DNA from 3 places in the Streptosporangium sp. NPDC000095 genome. Region 1 is predicted to be linked to each of the others. Evidence: riboswitches for the same ligand, from Rfam matches in the RefSeq annotation. Region 1 holds a riboswitch; each other region holds the start of a gene.
What was found. Region 1 has a riboswitch for cobalamin ahead of ACFY3V_RS11890 (ribonucleoside-diphosphate reductase subunit alpha). Riboswitches for the same ligand answer to the same signal wherever they lie in the genome.
Positions count from the first base shown of each region.

Region 2: linked by a shared signal. The riboswitch ahead of ACFY3V_RS34200 (ABC transporter substrate-binding protein) and the one ahead of ACFY3V_RS11890 (ribonucleoside-diphosphate reductase subunit alpha) in region 1 are both predicted to bind cobalamin.
Region 3: linked by a shared signal. The riboswitch ahead of metE (5-methyltetrahydropteroyltriglutamate--homocysteine S-methyltransferase) and the one ahead of ACFY3V_RS11890 (ribonucleoside-diphosphate reductase subunit alpha) in region 1 are both predicted to bind cobalamin.

Region 1 covers NZ_JBIAZS010000004.1:231,840-239,353, forward strand. The annotation lists gene ACFY3V_RS11880 (mechanosensitive ion channel domain-containing protein) at 1-1,020, opposite strand, end outside; gene ACFY3V_RS11885 (ribonucleotide-diphosphate reductase subunit beta) at 1,082-2,077, opposite strand; gene ACFY3V_RS11890 (ribonucleoside-diphosphate reductase subunit alpha) at 2,140-4,530, opposite strand; cobalamin riboswitch at 4,643-4,844, opposite strand; gene ACFY3V_RS11895 (tripartite tricarboxylate transporter substrate-binding protein) at 4,849-5,874, opposite strand; gene glmS (glutamine--fructose-6-phosphate transaminase (isomerizing)) at 5,966-7,514, opposite strand, start outside.
Region 2 covers NZ_JBIAZS010000020.1:106,714-114,227, forward strand. The annotation lists gene ACFY3V_RS34180 (YcaO-like family protein) at 1-1,074, opposite strand, end outside; gene ACFY3V_RS34185 ((2Fe-2S)-binding protein) at 1,331-2,002, opposite strand; gene ACFY3V_RS34190 (ABC transporter ATP-binding protein) at 2,079-2,861, opposite strand; gene ACFY3V_RS34195 (iron ABC transporter permease) at 2,858-3,919, opposite strand; gene ACFY3V_RS34200 (ABC transporter substrate-binding protein) at 3,931-4,926, opposite strand; cobalamin riboswitch at 5,057-5,253, opposite strand; gene ACFY3V_RS34205 ((2Fe-2S) ferredoxin domain-containing protein) at 5,362-5,745, opposite strand; gene ACFY3V_RS34210 (hypothetical protein) at 5,876-6,424, opposite strand; gene ACFY3V_RS34215 (ATP-binding cassette domain-containing protein) at 6,421-7,514, opposite strand, start outside.
Region 3 covers NZ_JBIAZS010000017.1:107,465-114,978, reverse strand. The annotation lists gene metE (5-methyltetrahydropteroyltriglutamate--homocysteine S-methyltransferase) at 37-2,271, opposite strand; cobalamin riboswitch at 2,391-2,604, opposite strand; gene ACFY3V_RS31400 (hypothetical protein) at 2,654-3,448, opposite strand; gene ACFY3V_RS31395 (ketopantoate reductase family protein) at 3,745-4,701, opposite strand; gene ACFY3V_RS31390 (TetR/AcrR family transcriptional regulator) at 4,794-5,414, shown strand; gene ACFY3V_RS31385 (MFS transporter) at 5,465-6,676, opposite strand; gene ACFY3V_RS31380 (ABC transporter ATP-binding protein) at 6,673-7,464, opposite strand; gene ACFY3V_RS31375 (dipeptide/oligopeptide/nickel ABC transporter permease/ATP-binding protein) at 7,458-7,514, opposite strand, start outside.

The DNA.
Region 1 (7,514 bases):
GGGTGGGGTCTCGACCCGGAAGCGGGGCAGCGCCTCGGGATACCTGTCGCGGACGAAGGCCACCATGTGCTCGCGCATGTCGCACTTGAGATCCCAGGCACTGGCGGAGTCGGCGGCGCTCATCAGCGCGCGCAGTTCGAGCAGCCCGTTGGGAAGGGTGTCGGTGACCTGCAGGGTCCAGTCCTTCTGGTCCCAGAGCGGGTGCTCGCGCAGGGCCCGGTAGAGCTCGGCGCGCAACTCGTCCACCGGCACCGACCAGTCGACCCGGATCATCACGTGACCGATCACCCGGCTGCTGTGCCGGGTCCAGTTCTCGAACGGGTTCGCCGTGAAGTAGGAGACCGGCAGGACGAGCCGTCGCTCGTCCCACAGCCGCAACACCACGTAGGTCAGGCTGAGCTCCTCGATCCGTCCCCACTCCCCCTTCACCACCACGACGTCGTCCAGGCGGAGCGCGTCACTGAAGGCCAGCTGGAGCCCGGCGAGCATGTTTCCCAGGGTCGACTGGGCTGCGATGCCGACGACGACCCCGGCGATACCGGCCGAGGCGAGAAGTCCGGCTCCCAGCGCCCGCACCTGCGGGAAGGTGAAGAGCATCGCGCCCAGAGCGAGCACGATGATCACCGCGGAGGCGACCCTGCGGACCAGGGTGATCTGGGTGCGGATGCGGCGGGCCCTGCGGTTGGCCTCGCCCTCGACGGCGATCAGACGTTCCAGCACCACGTCGGTGACCGCGTAGGCGGCCTGGATGACCAGCCAGGTGGCACACCCGATCATCGCCAGGCTGAGAGCGCGGTCGATCACCTGGCTGAGCGCGCCCTCCACCATCTCAGGTTCGTAGATGGTGTGGGCCGTCGCCACGGCGGCCGTGGCGAATCCCGGCCAGGCGCAGCGGTGCACGAGCGGACCGGCGAGAACCCACTTCTCGCCGATCAGCCGCGAGCGCAACACCCGTCGCACCACCTCCACCGCCACGACGGCGGCGACGATGGAAACGATCATGATGATCCAGCTGGACACGTGAGGCGTCCCCCTCGACGTCTTTCTGCCTCGTCGTTCTCTTTTCCGGACCAACAGCTAATCAGAAGGATTCGTCGAACGTGACATTCCCTTCGACGGCTACCTGGTAGGCGGAAACCCGGCGTTCGAAGAAGTTGGCCAGCTCCTGCACGTCCTGCAACTCCATGAACGCGAACGGGTTGGCCGTGCCGTACCTGACGGGCATCCTGAGCCTGACCAGGCGCTGGTCGGCCACGTACTCCAGATAGCGGCGCATCTGGTCCACGCTCATCCCCAGCAGGCCGTCACCGCACAGGTCGGCCGCGAAGGCCAGCTCCGCCGCGACCGCCTCCTCGATCATCCGGGTGACCTGTTCGACGAGCTTGTCGTCGAACAGGTCCGGCTCCTCGGCCCGTACGGTCTCCACGACGCCGAAGGCGAACTCCATGTGCATGGACTCGTCGCGGAAGACCCAGTTCGTCCCGGTGGCCAGGCCGCCGAGCAGGCCCCGGGAGCGGAACCAGTAGACGTAGGCGAAGGCCCCGTAGAAGAACAGCCCCTCGATGCACGCCGCGAAGCAGATCAGGTTGAGCAGGAACGCCCGCCGGTCCTCCCTCGTCTCCAGCCGGGTCAGCCCGCCGAGCGAGTCGATCCAGCGGAAGCAGAACTCCGCCTTGTCGCGGATCGAGGGGATGTGCTCGACCGCGGCGAACGCCTTGACCCGCTCGTCGGGATCGGGCAGGTAGGTGTCCAGCAGGGTGAGGTAGAACTGGACGTGCACCGCCTCCTCGAACAGCTGCCTGCTGAGGTACAGGCGCGCCTCGGGGGCGTTGAGGTGCTGGTAGAGGTTGAGGACGAGGTTGTTGGCCACGATCGAGTCGCCGGTGGCGAAGAAGGCCACGAGACGGTTGATCAGGTGACGCTCCTCGGGCGTCATCCTCGCCAGGTCCGCCAGGTCGGAGGTGAGGTCCACCTCCTCGACCGTCCAGGTGTTGCGGATCGCGGCCCGGTAGCGCTCGTAGAACTCCGGGTAGCGCATCGGCCGCAGGGTGAGATCCATGCCGGGGTCGAGCAACATCGGAAGAATCGCCTTTCTGAAGGCTGCTGAGGACTGCTGAGGGCTGTCGACGGACCGGACGGCTACTGGCAGGCGTCGCAGTACTCGGGGTTCTCCAGGGAGCAGGCGACGGCCTCGGACACGACTTCGGACACGACCCCGGACACCGCCCCGGGCTCGGCCGCGGCCCGTTCCGCCGGGGCCGCCACGGTGGCCTGCGCGATCCGGGTGGCCGGGCGCGAGCGCAGGTAGTAGGTGGTCTTCAGGCCCGACTTCCACGCGTAGGCGTACATCGAGGAGAGCTTGCCGATGGTCGGCGTGGCCATGAAGAGGTTCAGCGACTGCGACTGGTCGATGTACGGGGTGCGCGCGGCGGCCAGGTCGATCAGCGCCTTCTGCGGCAGCTCCCAGGCGGTCCGGTAGAGCAGCCGCAGGTCGGCGGGGATCTCGGGGATGTCCTGGACCGAGCCGTCGGCGCGCTTGATCGCGTCGCGGATCGGCGCCGTCCACAGGCCGCGGGCCTGGAGGTCGCGGACGAGATAGCGGTTGACCTGGAGGAACTCCCCCGAGAGGGTCTCGCGCTTGAAGACGTTGGAGACCTGCGGCTCGATGCACTCGTAGCAGCCGGCGATGGAGGCGATCGTGGCCGTCGGCGCGATCGCGATCATCAGCGAGTTGCGCAGGCCGGTCTCCGCGATCCGCCCCCTGAGCTCCGTCCACGCGGCCGACGTCGCGGCCCCGTAGTGGTCGGGGTGCAGCACCCCGGCGGCGGCCCTGGTCTCCTCGTACGAGGGATGGCGGCCACGCTCGACGGCCAGGTCCGAGGAGGTCCGGTAGGCGGCGAGCGCGATCTCCTCGGAGATCCGGGTGGACAGCTCCAGCGCGCGCGGCGAGTCGAACGGCAGCCGCAGCGCGAACAGCACGTCGGCCAGGCCCATCAGGCCGAGCCCGATCGGACGCCACCGCCGGTTGGCCGCCTCCGCCTCGGGAGTCGGGTAGAAACCCAGGTCGATGGTCCGGTCGAGGAACCGCACCGCGGTACGGACCGTCGCGCGCAGCCGCGCCCAGTCGATCCCGTCCTCGAGGTCCCCTGACAGGTGGGCGGCGAGGTTGATCGAGCCGAGGTTGCAGACGGCGGTCTCGGCGTCGCCGGTGACCTCCAGGATCTCGGTGCAGAGGTTCGACAGGTGGATGACGTTCTCGGGCCTCGCCGTCTGGTTGGAGGTACGGTTCGCCGCGTCCTTGAAGGTCATCCAGCCGTTGCCGGTCTGGGCGAGCGTGCGCATCATCCGCCCGTACAGGGTGCGGGCGGGGATCCGCCGGGTGAAGCGGCCCTCGGCCTCGGCGGCCCGGTAGGCGTCGTCGAACGCGGCGCCGTACAGGTCGGTGAGGTGCGGGACCTCCTTGGGGTCGAACAGCGACCAGAGGCCGTCGGCCTCGACCCGGCGCATGAACTCGTCGGGGATCCAGTTGGCCAGGTTCAGGTTGTGCGTGCGGCGGGCCTCCTCGCCGGTGTTGTCGCGCAGTTCCAGGAACTCCTCGACGTCGGCGTGCCAGGGCTCCAGGTAGACGCAGGCCGCGCCCTTGCGGCGGCCTCCCTGGTTCACCGCGGCGACGCTGGAGTCGAGCGTGCGCAGCCAGGGCACGATGCCGTTGGAGTGTCCGTTGGTGCCCCGGATCAGCGAGCCCCGCGAGCGGACCCTGGTCCAGGCGATCCCGATGCCCCCCGCGTACTTCGACAGCCGCGCGACCTGCCCGTAGCGCTCGTAGATGGACTCCAGCTCGTCGCGGGGCGAGTCGAGCAGGAAGCACGAGGAGAGCTGGGGCCTGCGCGAGCCCGAGTTGAACAGCGTGGGCGAACTGGGCAGGTAGGACAGGGTGGCCATGAGCGCGTACAGCTCGGCGGCCTCCTCGACGGTCTCGGCCAGGCCGCAGGCCACCCGCAGGAAGAAGTGCTGCGGGCGCTCCAGGACCTTGCGGGTCCTCGGGTGGCGCAGCAGGTAGCGGTCGTAGACGGTGCGCAGCCCGAAGTACTCGAACCTGGCGTCCGCCTCCGGATCGACCAGCGCGTCCAGGACCGCGGCGTGGGCGGACACGAACCTCGCGAGCCCGTCGGCGACCAGCCCCGCCTCGTGGGTCGCGGCGACGGACTCGGAGAAGGCGCGGACGCCGTGCTCGGCGGCCTCGTCGGCGATCAGCTCGGCCAGCATCGCGGCGGCGACCCTGGAGTTCTCGGGATCGGTGATCACCCGGGCGGCGGCCTCGTCGATGGCCAGCCTGCGGGCGTCCGTGGCGCTCCCGGTGCTTCCGGCGCCGTCGTCGCCCGTCGCGGCCACCGCGGCGCTCCGCGCGTTCCCGGTGTTTCCCGTGCCGCGATGGCCCGACGCGGTCACCACCGCGCCTTCGACGCCGCTGTCGCCCGTCGCGGTCGCCGCCGTGCTCCCCGTCGCGGTCTCCGCCAATGCCTGTGTCACCTGGTGCCCCTCGCTCGATCGGACTCGCCCCAGGCTCCGCCGGATGGCACGCGTCCGCGAGCGATCCCGGGCACGCCGGATCGCCTCGTTCCGCGGGCCCTCCCACGAGGCCCTGGACATTCACGTCACCGGCAGGTCTTCGGACTCACGGGCGCAACGCGCATGCCTACCGGCCGTCGCTTCCCAGGTATGGATCACCCAGTGCTCAATGACGGCTTTCGTTCCCGTTCACCGCTGCGGGGCAGTCCCGGAATCTCACCGGGTTCCCTCTTGCCTCGCCCCCTGCGGGGCGAACCAGCAACGAGCAGGATCCTACATCTAGGGGCGCCTGACGCAACTACCCCAACAGGTTGTGTCGGAGGACTTCAGTAGCCCGAGCTCGTGAAGCACACCGCGGGCGCGGGCCGTCTCGGTGGCGAGCCACTGGCGAAAGTCGTCGCCGCTGAGATAGACCCGGCTCCAGCCGTGGGCCGCGCACAGGGAGCGCCAGCGTGGCGCGGCGTCGAGCCTGTCGCACAGGGCGATCGCGGCGTCCCTGTCCTCCGGGCTCATGTCCTTGGGCCCCAGCAGGCCGCACCAGTCGCTGTACTCCAGCCGGACGTCGACCTCTCTGAGCGTCGGCGCGTCGATCCCGTCGATCCGGTCGCCGGAGGAGACCGCCAGGGGCCGCATACGGCCCGCGGCGATCTCGGAGCGCAGGGCACGCGCCGATCCCAGCAGGGCCGCCACCTGGCCCACCTGGAGCGCCTCCACGGCGTCCTCGGGGGTGAGGTATCCGGCATACTCCAGCAGCCGGGTGTCCACCCCGAGGCACTTGCCGATCATGCCGTAGAGCACGTGCTCGGAGCCCCCTTCCGACCGGCCGCCGACCGCGAGCCCCGCCGGGTTCCGGCGCAACCCCGCGGCGAAGTCCTCGAAGGTCAGCAGGCGGGAGTCGGCGGGGACGACCAGGACCGCCCAGTCGCCGACCAGGCGGGCGATGGGAGTGGCGGCGTTCACCACGGCGACGGTGTTGGCGATCTCCGCGGCCGCCACCATCGGCATCGCGGTGACGAGCAGCCTGCCCTCTCGCGCGAAGGGGCCGCCGAAGGCACCGAAGGCGCCGAACGCGTCGCGAGGGGCGGAGCCCAGGGCGCCGCCCCGCTCGACGGCCATCGCGGTACGCGCCAGTCCCGCCTGGACCGCGACGGTCGCCAGCCTGCCCGCGATCCTGTCCCAGCCGTGGCCGTCGGCGGTCGGTTCGAGGAGGAGCAGGCGCTTCACCACCGAGCCGGCGTCGTTCGCGCCGCACCCCGCGGCGAGCAGCACCCCCGCCGCCAGCGCGAAAAACCCCCTACGGCGCATAAGCGCCCCTTCCCCCAAGAACCCCCCATACCACAGGTTAGTACCCCATCACTATCTGTGACGAGGTGGGGGGAGGGAAAGGGCGCGGGGCTCACTCCACCGTGACGCTCTTGGCCAGGTTCCTGGGCTTGTCGACGTCGCGGCCCAGGGCCACCGCCGCGTGGTAGGCGAAGAGCTGCAGCGGGATCGAGAGCAGGATCGGGTCCAGCTCGGTCTCGTTCTTGGGCACCACGACGCAGTCGTCGGCGAGCTTGGGGTCGGCGTCGCGGTGGCCCACCATGAGCACCCGGCCGCCCCGGGCGCGGATCTCACCCAGCGTGGTGAGGTTCTTGTCCAGCAGCTCGTCGTCGGGGACGATCGCCACCGTCGGCATGTCCGGGCCGATCAGCGCCAGTGGTCCGTGCTTCAGCTCGCTCGCCGGATAGGCCTCGGCGTGCACGTACGAGATCTCCTTGAGCTTCTGCGCGCCCTCGCGGGCCACCGGATAGCCCCTCACCCGGCCCACGAACATCATGCTCGGCGACTCGGCGTACTTGCCCGCCAGTTCCTTGATCTGCGGCTCCAGCGCCAGGATCTCCTTGATCTGGTCCGGCAGCCTGCGCAGGCCGTCGCAGATCCTGCGGCCGTCGGCGGGAGACAGGTCGCGCACCCGGCCCAGGTGCAGCGCGAGCAGCGCGAAGGCCACGGCGGTCGAGGTGAACGCCTTGGTGCTCGCCACCGAGACCTCGGGGCCCGCGTGCAGGTAGACGCCGCCGTCGCACTCGCGGGCGATCGCGCTGCCCACCGTGTTGACGATGCCGAGCACCCTGCCGCCCTTGCGCTTGAGCTCCTGCACGGCGGCGAGGGTGTCGTAGGTCTCGCCCGACTGACTGATCGCCACGTAGAGGGTGTCGGCCTCCACCACCGGGCTGCGGTAGCGGAACTCGCTCGCCGGCTCCGCGTCGGCGGGGATGCGCGCCAGTTCCTCGATGAGCTGCGCGCCGATCTGGCCCGAGTAGTAGGCGGAACCGCAGCCGATGATCTTCACTCGGCGGAACGAGCGGCTCTCCCGCGCGTCCATGTTGAGACCGCCCAGGTGGGCGATGTGGAAGCGGTCGTCCAGCCGCCCGCGCAGCGTCCTGGCCACCGTGTCGGGCTGCTCGGAGATCTCCTTGAGCAGGTAGTGCTCGTAGCCGCCGGTGTCGTAGTGCCCGGCCTCCCAGTCGACGGTCAGCGTCTCCTTGGCCGTCTCCCGCGCGTCGCTGGCGAAGGTGTTGAACCCGTCGGCCCGCAGCACGGCGATCTCGCCGTCCTCCAGGTGCACCACCTGGCGCGTGTAGCGGACCAGCGCGGCCACGTCGGACGCGGCGAACATCTCCTTCTCGCCGATGCCCAGCACGATGGGGCTGCCGTTGCGCGCCACGACCACCTCGCCGGGACGCTCGGAGTCGATCACCGCGATCCCGTACGTGCCGACGACCCGCTTGAGCGCGGTCCGCACGGCCTCCTCCAGCGAGTCGGACTCCTTGACCGTGCGGGCGATCAGGTGCGACAGCACCTCGGTGTCGGTCTCCGACAGGAAGATCGCACCATCGGCCTCCAGCTTGGCGCGCAGCTCGTCGGCGTTCTCGATGATGCCGTTGTGCACGACGGCGATGCGC
Region 2 (7,514 bases), on a different contig from region 1:
CCCGGCGTCCCCGGCGTCCGGGGTGGTCAGGTCGACGGCGTAGGCGCGAAAACCCCGCTCGGTGAGCGAGCGCAGCGGCCCGGTGGTCTCCGGCGGCAGCGGTGGGCCGCCGGGGAGGCGCAGCCGGTCCAGCACCTCGCCCTGGAGGCGTTCGTCGAGGTAGACCTGGACGTGCAGGCGGACGTCGTTGACGTCGCGCCAGCCGCGCGCCAAGGCGTCGAGGTAGCGCCGGTCGGCGCGCCGCCGCAGGTAGGGGCGCCGACCGATGTCGCGGCGCAGCAGGACGCGGCCGGTCTCGTAGGTGCCGACGGCCTCGGTGAACGCCTTGGCCGCGGCCTGTTGCTCATCTGCCCGGCAGGCGCTGCCGAACCCCACGACCCGGTGCGCGCGGTCCTCGACGAACACCGCCGCCACGGTCGCGTCGAACGTCGAGGGCACCCGCAACAGGGACACCGTCAACCCCGCCTCCTCGGCCTGGGCCAGCGCCGTGACCAGCGGGCCGCCCGCGGGCCTGGGCAGTGGTGAGGCCGCCGTGGTGCTGGCCCACCACGTGGTCACGGCGTCGCGTTCGAGGACCTCGCGCAGCGCCGCCTGCCGGGCCTGCTCCGGGGTCGTGCCGGCGGCGGTCCCGGCGAGGACGGGGTAGTTGGTGAGCGGCTCGGCGCGGCGGGGGCCGGTGAAGTAGTTCACGTACACCAGCGAGGCGGGCACCAGGACCCGCTCGCCGGAGACCAGGTCGGTGGCGGGCGCCCAGGCGATCTCCAGATCGGGGGTCATCGCGACGAACGGGAACCCGCGCGCCCGGTACTGGCCCTGCGAGTAGAGGGCGAACGCGCGTGGGTCGGCGGCGGGTTCGGTCAGGTCGTGGTAGGCGGCCCGGCGCAGCCCGGCGGGCACCTGGTTGGCGCAGTGGCGTTCGATCGCCTCTCCGATCGCGGCCGCCCGCGCCGCCTCCTCGTCGCCGAGGGCCGCACCGCCGGTCACCTCCGTGCCCTCGATGGGGAAGGCGGAGTAGGAGACCAGGCTGGGCACGACGGGGTCGCCGGGCGCGTCGCGGCGGACCTGTGCGATCACGAACGCTCCTCCTGAAGGGGCCGGGGAGAGGCCGGGGCCCGGTGAGGGGCCCCGGCTCGGGGCGATCTACTCGTCGTCGTCCTGGCGCCACTCGAACGGCGAGTCCACCGCCGGAGTGTGGGACTTCAGGCAGTCCTGCGGGCCCTCGGGCTCGGCGAATCCGTGGTGTGCCATGCGCCTCCTCCTTCTGCAGGTGATTTGCAGGTGCGAACTACACGCAACACCATAGGCATACGGTCGCGGTGAATTCAAGAATTCATTTCTTCGCCAATGAGCAGTCATCGCATTTGGAACCGCCGGGCACCCGGTAATAAAGGCAGCACGTGGTGCGCCGGAAAGCCAGCTCAGGGGAGATGAGCGCTCCCTTTCCCGCCAGATGGCCGCGGGCCAGCAGGTCGGTGACCAGGCCGGTGGCGGGTCCGGCCAGGTCCGGGCGCATGGCGGCTATCGCGCGACCTGCCTCGGCCAGGGCGGAGGCGGCGTTGCCGTACAGCAGGCCGGGGGCGACCTTAACCCGCAGGCCGGCCGCCAGCGGTTCCAGGTGGCGGCGAATCACCAGGTCATAGAGTTGGGCCGGTGATTCGTAATGCCATCCCGTAGGAGTAGGCAGGCGGAGATCCGGGCCCTCGTCGGCGCGGTCCAGACGGGTCAGGTCGGGCACCACCGCGTGGGTGAGCACGGTGGCCAGGAGTGGAGACCAGAGCCGCGCGGCGTGGCCGAGCTGGGCGATCGAGGCGCCGATGCGCAGCTCACGGGTGCCGTACCTGGTGGCCGTCGCCTCCACCAGGTCGGTGAAACCGCGTTCGTAGTCGCATTTCACGTCGTGCCACCCGGCCGCGTCGCCGCCGATGCGCAGAGAAAAGAACGAGCCGAACCCGGCGACCTCTTCGAGGGCCGTCAGAATCGATTCAGTCGATGCCGATTCCATTGTGCCGAAGCTCCGTTCTTTAAAATCGCACGGCTAACAAGCCGGATGGCGGATCCGGCTTTTGCGCAAAAAGGTTTTATTTCGTGGCGCGGCTCCCTGCGGTTCGGAGACTCACCTGCGGCACCCCTGTCACCGAGTGGATCGCCACCTCGGCGTCCACCCGGTAGACCTCGGCGAGCAGGGCGGGGGTCAGCACGTCGGCGGGGGTGCCGAGAGCGACGACGCGACCGGCGTCCATGACGCAGACGCGGTCGCAGAAGGCGGCGGCCATGTTGAGGTCGTGCAGGGCGACCACCGCGGTGACGCCGAGGCCGCGTACCAGGTTCAGCGCGTCCAACTGGTGGCGCAGGTCCAGGTGGTTGGTCGGCTCGTCCAGCACCATCGTGGTCGGCCGCTGGGCCAGCGCCCGCGCGATCAGCACCCGCTGCTTCTCCCCGCCCGAGAGCCGGTCGAAGGGCGCGTGCGCCAGATCGGCCACATCCAGCCGCCCCAGCGCGTCGGCGATGATCGCCTTGTCGGCCACGTTGTCGCCGTCGAAGGCCCGTTTGTGCGGGGTGCGGCCCATGGCGACGACGTCGTACACCGACAGCTCGAAGTCGCCGCCGCTCTCCTGCAGGACCGCGGCCAGCTGACGGGCCAGCCGCCCCGCGGGCATGCGCCACACGTCCTCACCGTCCAGCAGCACCCGGCCGCCGGTCGGCCTACGCGCCCGATAGAGGGTGCGCAGCAGCGTCGACTTACCCGCCCCGTTCGGGCCGGCCAAGCCGAGCATCTCCCCCTCGGCGACCTCGAACGAGACCTGGCGGACCAGGTCGCGGTCGCCGACGCGGACCGACACGTTCTCCACGGTCAGTGTCACTTGGAGCGCCTCCGCATCAACCACAGGAAGAACGGCCCGCCGACCAGCGCGGTGATGATGCCCACCGGGATCTCCTCCGGCGCGATCAGGGTGCGGGCGGCCAGGTCGGCCACGATGAGGAAGGCCGCGCCCAGCAGCGCGGTGGCCGGGAGCGCCCGGCGGTGATCGGCGCCGATCAGCAGCCGGACGACATGCGGCATGATCAGCCCTACGAAGCCGATGGCCCCGCTGACCGCGACGATCGTGCCGATCATCATGGCGACCAGCACGAACAGCGCCGCCCGGAAACGGTGCACATCCAGCCCGAGCGAGGCCGCGGCCTCCTCCCCTGCCAGCAGCAGGTTCAGCGGCCGCGACACCCCGACTAGCGCGAGGGTCCCGGCCAGGACGGCTATCGCCGGGATCCACACCACCGTCCAGGTGGTGCCGGCCAGGCCGCCCAGCATCCAGCGCACCGCCGCCTGCGTCTTGTGCGGGTCGTTGGAGGTCACGATCAGGAAGCCGGCCACGGCCGAGAGCACCTCGGCCATGGCCACCCCGGCCAGCACCAGCCGCACCGTCGTCATACGCCCGCCCGAGCGGGCCAGGAAGTAGACCGCCACCAGCGCGGCCAGCGCGCCGAGGAAGGCCGCGATCGGCAGGCTGAACGCGCCGAACACGCTCAAGCCGAACACCACCACAGTGACCGCCCCGACACTCGCGCCAGAAGAGACTCCCAGCAGCATCGGGTCGGCCAGCGGGTTGCGCACCAGCGCTTGGAGGGCCATGCCGCAGACCGACAGGCCCGCGCCGATCACCCCCGCCAGGACGACCCGCGGCAGCCGTACGTCCATCACGATGGTCTCCCGCACCGGTGTCCAGGCCGGTTCGGCCAGGGCGGGATGCAGGTTGTGGAGCAGGATGCCCCACACCTGCCCTGCGGGCAGGGCCACCGACCCGGCCGCGACGGCCGCGGTGAGCGCCCCACCGACCAGGAGCACGAGCAGGCCGAGCACGATCGGATACGGCACCCCCGGGCGCTGCGCCAACGGCACGGCGCCTGCGACCGGTTCGCTCACTTGAACTGGTCTCACTTGAAGCGGTCGGCGTGCAACTGGCGGGCCAGCGCCTCGACGGCTCCGGGCGCCCGTACGCCGAGGACCACCGACGACAAAGGCAGCACCGCGAACCGCTTGTTCCTGATGGCCGGTACGTCCCTCAGCGCCGGGTTGGCCAGCAAGAACCTCTCCTTGTCGGCCACCGGCTGGTCGCCGTAGTCGTAGATGACGATCCAGTCGGGCGCGCGCTCGGCGACCTGCTCGAATGAGACGTCGCCCCACATCTTGTCGACGTCGGCGAACACGTTCTGTGCCCCGGCCAGCTTGATGATCTCGTTGCCGACGCCCTTGCCGCCGGCGGTGAAGGCGGTCTTGTCGCCACTGTCGTAGACGAACAGCTTGACCGGGGCGGTGTCGCCGAGCTTGGCCTTCACACCGTCGAGGGTCGCCCGCAGTGTGGTGATCAACGGTTCGGCCCGGTCGGAGACGCCGAAGATCTTCGCGACATTGCGGATCTCGGTGTTCATCAGGTCCAGGGACACCGCACCTTCGGCGCACCCCTCGATATTCAGGTATGTCTTGATGCCGGCCTTGTGCAGGGCGTCCCGGCTGCGGCCCTCCTTCTCGTCGAAGGTGCTGCCGAAGCCGCCGTAGACGAAGTCGGGCTCCTCGGCCAGCAGGGCCTCATACGCCGGGTACTCCTTCGAGACGACCTTGATGGCGTCGTAGGCCGCCTGATACTCCGGCAGCACCTTGTCGTCGAGGTAGGCGGTGCCGATCATCGACCTCTCCAGGCCGAGCGCCAGCATCACCTCAGTGGCGTGCTGGTTCATGGATATCGCCCGCCGCGGCGGCTGCTCGTACGTGCTCTTCACCCCGCAGTTGTCAAGGGTGACCGGGAAGCCCGCAGGCGCGGAGGCCGCCGGAGCGGCGGCCGGGACATTCTCAGCCGGGATGCCGCCGCAGGCGGCCAGCACTCCGGACACCAGGAGGGCGAGCAGCAGGGGAATGGGGCGTCTGCCCGTCATGACGTGTTCCTCTCACGGAATCTGCGCAACGGGGCGGATCTGAAAGAGGGAACACTTCAGGGATTCTCGGCGCGGCCACCGGCTCGACGGGCACGAGAGCCCACTCCTCTCCGGGGAAATCCGCCCCAGTTCATCGAGGAGGCGACCGCGTGAGTCTCCTGGCTCTCGGGTCGAGGCTCGTCCCCGCCTTCCCACCCCGGAGAGGGGCAGTGGCATGGTGGGGATTCGCTCGCCGATCACAGTGGCGGGACCGCGCCGGATTCACACCGGCTTCCTCAGTCCGCGCTCGCCTTCGGCATCATCATCACACGAAGCGGGTCGATGCGCACAAGCAGGGCACCCTTGTCCTGGGAAGTGCGGGTGGAGACAAAGGCTCGGCAATCCTGGCGCGGAGTGGCTTCAGCACCACACGCTGGTCTTTTCGCCGGACCGATGTCACCGGCGCGCGGTTGAGGTGTTCGTCATCGGAGGGTCGACCTCGCGGGGCGGCAAGCGGCGCGGCGGGGTGAAACGGTACAGCTCAAGGATCGGCGGCAACGGAACCAGGCCGGGACCACCAGCGCGAACCCACTCGGCGACATCGGCCGTGGCATCCTCGTCGTTGACGAGGGCGAGCCACACCGGACGGCCACCGGCCGCCCGCCCCTCCGGGGTCGGCTGCACGATGAGAACATTGGCCTGGTCGCACACGTCAAGGCACTCGGTCACGCGGACGTCGGCGACCTCGGCCAACCGGCGGATCTGCTCGTCGTGGTCGAGGGCGGGTACCTTCCGCACGCTCCCGCAGCAGCAGTCCCGGCACACGGTGATCCTTTTCATGCGTTCCTTCCTCAGGCGGGCTGGCGGCGCGATACGCGACCGCCATACGTGCTGACTCCGGGCACCCGGTAGCTCTCCCGCACCGTCACGCTTCCAGCACACGACGCCACACGGCGGCGGAGCCCCCCTCTTATCCGTGCTTGAAGCCCTTTCCGGCGCGGTCCAATGGATCGGGGCCGATTCCGAGATAGGCGGCTCGAAGCTCGTCCCAGGCGATCAGCCGGTCGTAGTCGGGCGGGTCGAGGATCTGCTGGCGGTCGGTGAGGAACGGGTTGGGCAGCAGCACGGTCATCAGCTGGTCGCCCTGGCCGTTGAACATCCGCATCCCCCAGGAGACGGGGTGGCCGTCGGCGCTGATCGAGCGGTAGAGCTCGGCGCGGGCGCAGCGGCGGATCCGCCCGAGTTCGGGGCCGCTGGCGGTGTGCTCGCCGATGCACAGGTGAAAGTGCCAGCGGCCGAAGTCGACGGTGACATATCCGTCGTACAGGCTGATGCGTTCGGGCGCGTTGGGGGCGGCGACCTCCCAGGCCGCGCCCTGGACGATGACCCCGAACCAGATGTGCTCCCAGTGGTGCTCGAAGATGTCGGTGACCAGCGACAGCAAGGTGCGCTCGTCGGTGGGCAGCGCCCACACGTGCAGGGTGCCGGTGCCGTGTTCCTCGACGACGGTGTGGCTCATGCGGGTCCTCCGGCCTGTCGCAGGGTCAGCGCCCACTGCTCGCGGCGCGTGTCGGGGTCGATGAGGGCGCAGTCGCCGCATTTGCCGCCGTTAGGCAGGCGGTAGTACAGGCAGCAACTGCGCCGAACGAAGAACGGCTGTCCGGGAGCGGGTTCGACCAGGTCGCCGCCGCCCTGAAGCACTCCCAGGGCGAGCAGTTCGCGGCCGAGCACGATGGTTCGCGCGGCGAGTTCGGGGCGCTGTCGGGCGATGGTCCGGATGGTTCCGGCCAGGGCGGAGGCGGCGTTGCCCCACAGCAGCCCGGGGGCGATCTTCACGATCTCCCCTACGGCCTGCGCCAGCGGCTCCAGCAGCTCGGTCACCACGGTGTGGTGCAGCGCTCCGGCGACCCTGGCGGGGGCGAGGACCTGCCAGCCGTTCGGGCGCTCGGCGCGCAGCGGCAGCGGCCCGCTGGGCGCCTCCCGCCAGTGGAGGCGGGAAGGGCCCAGGTCCAGGAGCAGGTCGTGGGCCACCGCCGCGCCGATGACCGGTGACCACAGCCGGGCGGCCAACCCCTGGAACAGGATGGAGGCCGCCACTCGGGTCTCGTCGGTCCCTAAGCGTTCGGCGACGTCGGTGATCCGCCGCCGCAGGGATTCGAGGTCGGCCAGCAGGTCGGTGAGCGGTCGCCAGCCCGCTTCGGTGTCGATCGGGCCGATCCCGACTTCGAAGTAACCGCTGATCGTGGAGACGTCGGCGACCGCCACCGACACCATCGGCGGTGCGGCGGGCAGCAGCCCGGGCCGGGCGACGGCGAGCCCGGAGCGCGCCGTACGCGTCCAGGCGGCCAGGTCGGGCAAGGTGGCGAACCGGTGGATGGTGCCGTCGTAGGCCGCCTGGTAGCCGTCGCCCGTCCACTCCACCGCCAGCTCGGCGGGCCCGGCGCCGGCCGTACGCCAGTCCTCCCTGGCCAGCGCCCGCTCCAGCAGGGCGGCGTGCAGACCTTCGGCGAGGACGCGGACGGTACCGCTGGCCCCGCTCTGGAGCACGAACATGCCGGAGGTCGCGTCGAAGGCCAGTTCACCGCCGTCGAAGGCGGCGCCGATCACCT
Region 3 (7,514 bases), on a different contig from region 1:
CCCGAAGCAGGGCTTCGGGCCGGGAAGCGGCACTGATCAGAGATCCGCTCGGACAGTTCGGGCGGCGGCGACCATGTTGGCCAGGGCGGCTCGCGTCTCGGGGTAGCCGCGGGTCTTCAGCCCGCAGTCGGGGTTGACCCACAAACGGTCGGCCGGGACGGCCTGGAGGACGTTGCGCAGGTTGTCCTCGATCTCCTCGGTGGTCGGGACACGCGGCGAATGGATGTCGTAGACGCCGGGGCCGATGCCGTTGGCGTAGCCGACCTCGGTCAGGTAGGGCAACAGTTCCATGTGGGAGCGGGCGGCCTCGACGCTGGTGACGTCGGCGTCCAGGTCGGCGATCGGGCTGATGATCTCGCCGAACTCCGAGTAACACATGTGGGTGTGGATCTGGGTGGAGTCGGCGGCGCCGGAGGTGGCCAGCCGGAACGCCCCGATCGCCCAGGCCAGATAGACATCCTGGTCGTCCTTGCGGAGCGGCAGGAGCTCGCGCAGCGCCGGTTCGTCCACCTGGACGATCCCGATCCCGGTGGCCTCCAGATCCGTGATCTCGTCGCGTAGCGCGAGGGCGACCTGGCGGGCGGTCTGCGCCAAGGGCTGGTCGTCGCGGACGAACGACCAGGCCAGCATCGTCACCGGCCCGGTGAGCATGCCCTTGACCGGCTTGGACGTGAGCGACTGGGCGTAGGAGGCCCACTCCACCGTCATCGGCTCGGGGCGGGAGACGTCGCCGTGCAGGATCGGCGGGCGCACACAGCGGGAACCGTACGACTGGACCCAGCCGTGGTCGGTGGCGGCGTAGCCGTCGAGTCGCTCGGCGAAGTACTGGACCATGTCGTTGCGCTCGGGCTCGCCGTGGACGAGCACATCCAGGCCGAGCTCCTCCTGAAGCATGATCACGCGGGCGATCTCGGCGCGCATCGCCTCGACGTAGGCGTTCTCGTCGATCCGTCCCGCCTTGCGGTCCGCGCGGGCCTTGCGGATCTCCGCGGTCTGCGGGAACGAGCCGATCGTCGTCGTGGCCAGCTCGGGCAATCCCAGTTTGGCCCGCTGCGCCGCGAACCGGACCGCCCGATCGGCTCGCCGCGCGTCACCAAGAGCCTCCAACCGGGCCCGGACGTCGGGATCGGCCAGCACGACGGGGGGTTTCACGGCCGACGGGTTCTCGGAACGTAGATCGGCGGCGAGACCGACCAACTCGGCGACCTTCTGCCGGGCGAACGCCAACCGCGCCCGGACCGCCGGGTCCAGCGCCGTCTCACTGTCGAGGTCGACCGGAACGTGCAGCAGTGAACAGGAACTGCTCAGCTCCACCGTGTCGGCGAACCCGAGCAGCACCGCGTACGTCGACTTCACCCGCGCGGGGTCGGTGCGCCACACGTTCCTGCCGTCGACCACGCCGGCGACCAAGGTCTTGCGGGCCAGCCCGCCGACCGAGGCTACCGCCTCCAGGTTGCCGGGGCCGGCGACGAGGTCGAGCCCGATCGCCTCGACCTCGGTGGAGGCGACCATCCGTAGCGCCTGCGCGCCGACGGCGCCGAAGTACGTGGCGAGCAGGATCTTCGGACGGCTGGGCAGGCCGCCAAGCCGCCGGTAGGCCCGCCCGAGCGCTTCGATCTCCCGGGCCCCGAGGTCGCGGGCCAGGACAGGCTCGTCGAACTGCACCCATTGCGCGCCCGCGCCCGCCAGCCGTTCCAGCAACTCGGCGTAGGTCTCCACCAGGGAGTCCAGCAGGTCGAGCGGGGTGAATCCCTCAGGTGAGTTCGGCGCGGCCTTGGCCAGCAGAAGATAGGTGAGCGGGCCGACGAGCACGGGCCGCGTCTCGATGCCGAGCTTCCTGGCCTCTAGATACTCGGCCACGGGCTTGGCAGCCGAGCCTCCGACCAGCTGGAACCGGGTGTCCAGCGCCAACTCTGGGACGATGTAGTGGTAGTTGGTGTCAAACCACTTGGTCATCTCCAGGGGCGGAAGCTCGGCGGTGCCTCGCGCCATCGCGAAGTACCGGTCGAGCCCGGTGAGGTTCCGATAGCGCGCGGGCACGGCGTCGATCATGACCGTGGTGTCGAGCACCTGGTCGTAGAACGAGAACGTGTTCGACGGGATCGCATCAAGGCCCGCGTCACGCAGTTCGGTCCAGACCGAGCCGCGCAGCGACGCGGCGGTCGCCTCCAGCTCGTCGGCGCCGATCGTGCCGGCCCAGAAATCCTCGGTGGCGAATTTGAGCTCCCGATGCGCGCCGATGCGCGGGTAGCCCAAAACGGTCGTCCTCATGGCAACTTCCCTCGTCTCGCCAGTATGCGGCCAGGCAGGAGAAGAGAAACGCAACGCGGAGCAGGCCCCCGGCGAGCGCGTCCCAGGCCCTCCCACGAGGCCGCGGACCACCGCGCGCCGAGCGGCACGCGGGCGGAGGCAGGTCTTCGGACTCGCGGGCACCATGCCTGAGGCATGACCTACTGGCCGTCGCTTCCCAGGCACGCGCCCAGTGCTTGTGACGGCGGTCGTTCCTGCTTACCGCTGCGGGGCAGTCCCGGATTCACACCGGGTTCCCTCTTACGACGCTCGCCCCCCGAAGGAGACGGGCGAACCATCCACACCCGAGAGCTTAACGGCCCGGCCACCGTTCGGGCCCAGTCGTGTGCGCGTCGGTGGCTCACTACGGGCGAACGGCGACCGATTCGGCGGAGAGCGTGACCTCGATGGTGATGTGCGGATTGTCCACTTGCGGGAGCTGAAGCCCACGCTTGAACTCCTCCGCATCGTCCGGCATCACCTTCGGCTGAACTGTGACCTTGACGTGGCCGGTCTCGTCATCTGGGTGCGTCGTCATCGTGGCCACCTCAGGACGGGATTGGAGCCAGGAGACGACCGTGTCCTGGGCCCGCCGGAGCTCCGCGGCCGAGAATCCCTTGCCACCGATCAGGGTGACCTCCACGGGGAGGGTCCTGGCCAGCTCGATCGCGCGAGTCGGGATGGGCCCCTTGAAGCCGACGCGCAGCCCTCGCTGGTCGTCGACGTACCTGACGCCGGAGATCTCGTCGGGAAACTCCGTATTAAGTTTGTCGATCACCTGACTGTTGGACGACTGCGAACCGAAGCGGTCGATGGCCTCCTCGTAGGAGATGCCCTCCGATCTGGCGATGGTCCCAAGGTCGACCAACTCGGCGTAGGGAATGCCGTCGATCGTCACGCCCGGGTCGGTCACCGCGGGGTCGTAACCCTCGAAGTCCGTCGGCTTGGGCGACGAGGTAGCAGCCATCCGGGTCGCGTACCGCTTGACGACCTCCTCCAAAGGCCGACCCGACGACGCCGCCTCTCGCTTGAGCCGCTCCAGGGTGGGCCGATGCGCTTTGGGCTGATCGGCCCGCGGCAACACGATCGTCTCGCTTCCGGCCACAGTGAGTGCCGGACCGGCACCGGACTGGCCGCAGGCGCACAACGACGCAAGCATCGCAATGGTCAAAAGCAATTTCTTCACACCTAAGGGACGCTCCGCCGCCCTGAAGGGTTCATCCAGGCGCTCCCGGTACGGCGAAGTCCGTTCGTCAAATAACTTGGGTCTCCTGGCGCACTCCGGAAGGCACGGTCCGGCGCCGTTACGCGGGCGGAGGACGGTTGTGACCGGGCTCTCGCCGTTGCGGAGCCGGCGTGGTGCCGATGCCGGCCCGTGTCCTGGTCGCCCCGGTTGCCTGCCGAAGTGAAGCGCGGCCGGTTGCCCGTACTCCGTTGTTATGGGTGGCCGTTCACTCAGTCCGTCATCTCGCGGGCGAAGTGTGGTTCCGCCGCTTCCAGTCGCGGTACCGAGATGCCCAACCGTCGTGCTTCGGCCAGGGTGTCCCGGCAGACCTCACGCGGCTCCTCGGCGTCGGGGTCGGAGTGCGCCGCGAAATTCACGCGCGCGAGCGCGACATGAGCGGTCAGCCAGGCGAGCACGGGGGCCGTCAGCCAGGTGGGCGCACGCAACGACAGCACACCGCGGTGACGTCGCAGGTCGACACCGCGCGCCTGGAGGAGCGGCAGAAGCTCGCGGATGGCCAGCAGCGCCTCGCGCAGGTCGTCCGTCGCCCCTATCAGCTTGGACAACGAGCCCAGTCTCAGGCTTTGGGAGTGCAGGCCCGCGTCGAACACGAAATGGATCCACAACCAGCCGCGGAAATCGGATTGTTCCCTGAGCCGGAGTCCGGCCTCGCGAAACGCCTGGCGTACGGCCCGCTCCCGGTCGGTCGGGGGTGGGCCGAGGGTGCCGAAGACGACCGACGGCAGCAACGTCCCGCGGAGGACGCCGTCCTCGCCGAAGCCGCCGCCGGAGCCGGGAAAGCCCCAGGCGACCTGCTCGGAGGGGAGGTCGCCGATCGCGGTCAGCGGCTCGGTCCAGACGTTGCCGAAGACCAGCACCGTGGCCCGGCCGACGCGCGGGGTCAGGAAGGCCGCCGCCTCGGCGAGGCGGTGGTGCGACACGCTGAGCACGATCAGGTCGAAGTCGTGGTCGGGCTCCAGCGTCTCGCGCAAGCGCACCGGCCACCTCTCGACGACGCGCTCGCCCCACGGCCGCCGTCGTGCGTCGAGCAGGTCGAGGTCTATCGCGTCTCCGTACGTCGCCGCGCGGCCGGGCCGGACGTAGAACTCGACGTCATGGCCGGCCCGTTCCAGGGCCCAGCCGTAGATGGTGGCGATCACGCCTCGGCCGAACATGAGGATCTTCACGCTGCACCTCGTGGGATACAATCAAATTGGAGGCAATCTCCACTTCTTCGAAGATATGGAGATCACCTCCACTTGTCAACGCGAGGGAACGCATGACCACCGCCAAACCACTGCGCGCCGACGCCCGGCGCAACCGCGAGGCCCTGATCGCCAAGGCCCGGGAGATCTTCGACACCGGCGACTTCTTCGACCTGCGCTTCGATGACTTCGCCCAGCTGGCCGGGGTGGGCACCGGCACGCTGTACCGCCACTTCCCCACCCGGGAGGCACTGGCCGAGGCGGTCTACCACGGAGAAGTCGCCGCGCTGTGCGACCGCGCCCGCCGGCTGCAGGCCACACTGCCCGCGGCGGAAGCATTGGCGACCTTCCTACGTGACGTGGTCGGCTACCTGGACACCCACCAGGGCCTCGCCCGGACGCTGGCCACGCTCATGGCCACCCGTTCGGGCGTACTCGCCGAGGGCAGCAGGGCGCTGGAGCAGGCCGTCACCGACCTGGTGACCGCCGCCGTGAAGACCGGCGCCGTCCGCGACGACGTGGATGCCGGCGCCGTCATGATGGCGCTGCACGGCATCGGCGCGGCCCATGACCGCCCCGATTGGCGGGCCGAGGCCGACGGTGTCATCACCCTCCTGCTGGACGGGCTGCGCCGGTCGTACTCAGGCGACGGTCCGCGGGAGCGTGAACAGGAGAGCGCCGACGAGTTGAAGTGAGGCCACCCCGCGATCGGCCGTCAGGTGCCGGCCCACGTCCGCCGGGTTCGTCATGAAGGCTCGGACACGGGGCGCCCGAGCCGACGGCACGCGACTAGCACGATCACCGGCAGGAGCAGGCACTGGGCGGCGATGGCCGACCAGAATCCGGGAAGATACCCCGCGCTCTCGAACAGCTGGTAGAGGCTCCCGCCGACGAGGCCACTCAAGGACGCGCCGACCCCTTCGGCCAGCCGCTGGTGACCGAAGACGACCGCCGGTGACCGCTTCGTACGGCTGAGCATCTCAAGGACGTTCTTGAGGAAAAGCACCGAGTTGCCCACGCCGATGACGAGGATCCCGGCGGCGACCGTTATCGCGTTCCCGCCGGTGAACGCGATCATGCCGACGGCGAGGCAGCAGAAACCGACCGCCATCGCGTGGGTGTAGCGCATCCGCTCGACCCGTCGCGTGAGGAGCGGTTGCAGTACGGCCAGCACCAGCGAGTAGCCCATCATCGCCGCGCCGTAGAACACGGTGGGCAGCCTGCCCTCGGCGTAGGACGACAGGAACTGGTAGAAGTGCATGTACAGATAGAGGGTCATGGCGGTCACGACGAACGGCAGGATCGCGAGGCCGGCCAGTGCCCGGCGCAGTGGCTCGATCACCTCGCCCTCTTCCCGCCGCTCTCGCGGCAGGAGCGCGTGCCCGATCGCCATCGCCGCGTGCAGCACCGTGGCGACGACGAACATCCCGCCCGGGTCGTGAATGAACAGCGCCCCCACCACCGGCCCGACCGCGATGCCGACGTTGCCCGTGGCATAGCTCGCGGACATCAGCCGCGGCCGGTCGCCGGGACTCGCACCGTGCACGGTGTAACCCCGGACGCTGGGTGAGTAGAGCCCGGTGGCCGCCGATCGCAGGAACAGCGCGGCGACCGTCACCGCCGGCCAGGTGCCGCCGGCGAGGAACCCCAGCGACGCGACGGTCTGCAGGACCATCGCGATCACCAGGCTCCTTTGGAGTCCGATCCGTTCGGCGAGGGCCGCGCCGGGCACCCCTCCGGCGAACTGCACGAATGTCGCCACCCCGAGGATGAGGCCCACCTGATCCATGCCAAGGGCCATCCGGTCGCGGAGCAGGACCGCCAGGTAGGGGTACACGGAGAAGCTGATGAGATTGACGAGGAACCCGCTCCCGAACAGGGCGAGCTGCGTGCCGGTGAACGAGCGGACGCCGGATCGCGCGGGAGAGCCCGACGCCTCCCGGTCGGTGGGTGTCATACCGATCGCGCCTTGGTCTCGATGTCCATGGTGGGAGTGGCCGCGAGCAGGGTGCGGGTGTAGGGGTGGCGCGGGCGGGTGGTGACGTCCCCGGTCGGCCCCTGCTCGACGATCCGGCCATGCCGCATGACGGCGACGCGGTCCGCGAGCTGGGAGATGACGGCGAGGTCGTGGGTGATGAACAGGCAGCCGAACTCGAGCCGGTCGCGCAGATCGCACAACAGGTTGAGCACCGTCGCCTGGACCGACACGTCGAGCGCGGTGACCGGCTCGTCGCAGATCAGCAGGCGCGGCTCCAGAGCCAGTGCCCGGGCGATCGCCACGCGCTGCTGCTGCCCTCCCGACAGCTGCCCGGGTCGGCGATCGCCGACCTGAGGGTCGAGCCCGACGAGGTCCATCAGCTCGCCCACCCGCGTGGACCGGGACCGGGTGTCGCCGATCCGGTGGATGTGCAGCGGCTCGGCGAGGGCCTGGCGTACCGTCTGCCGCGGGCTGAGCGTGAGGTAGGGGTCCTGGAAGACCATCTGGACCTGTCGTCGATGTGCCCGCAGGGCCCGGCCACGGAGCGCGTGCACGTCCGCCCCGGCGACGCGTACCACTCCCGCGCTGGGCCGGTGCAGCCCGGTCACGACCCGCGCCAGCGTCGTCTTGCCGCAGCCCGACTCGCCGACCAGTCCGACGATCTCACCCGCCGCCACGCGCAGCGTGACGTCCTCGATCACCGCCGTGACGTCCCGGCCGTGGCCCCGGCCACCGTAGCCCGCGCTCACCCCGACGATCTCTAACACGGGCCGGTGCTCCTCTCCCCCGCCTCCGCGGGGCGGCTGGGGTGGCGCAG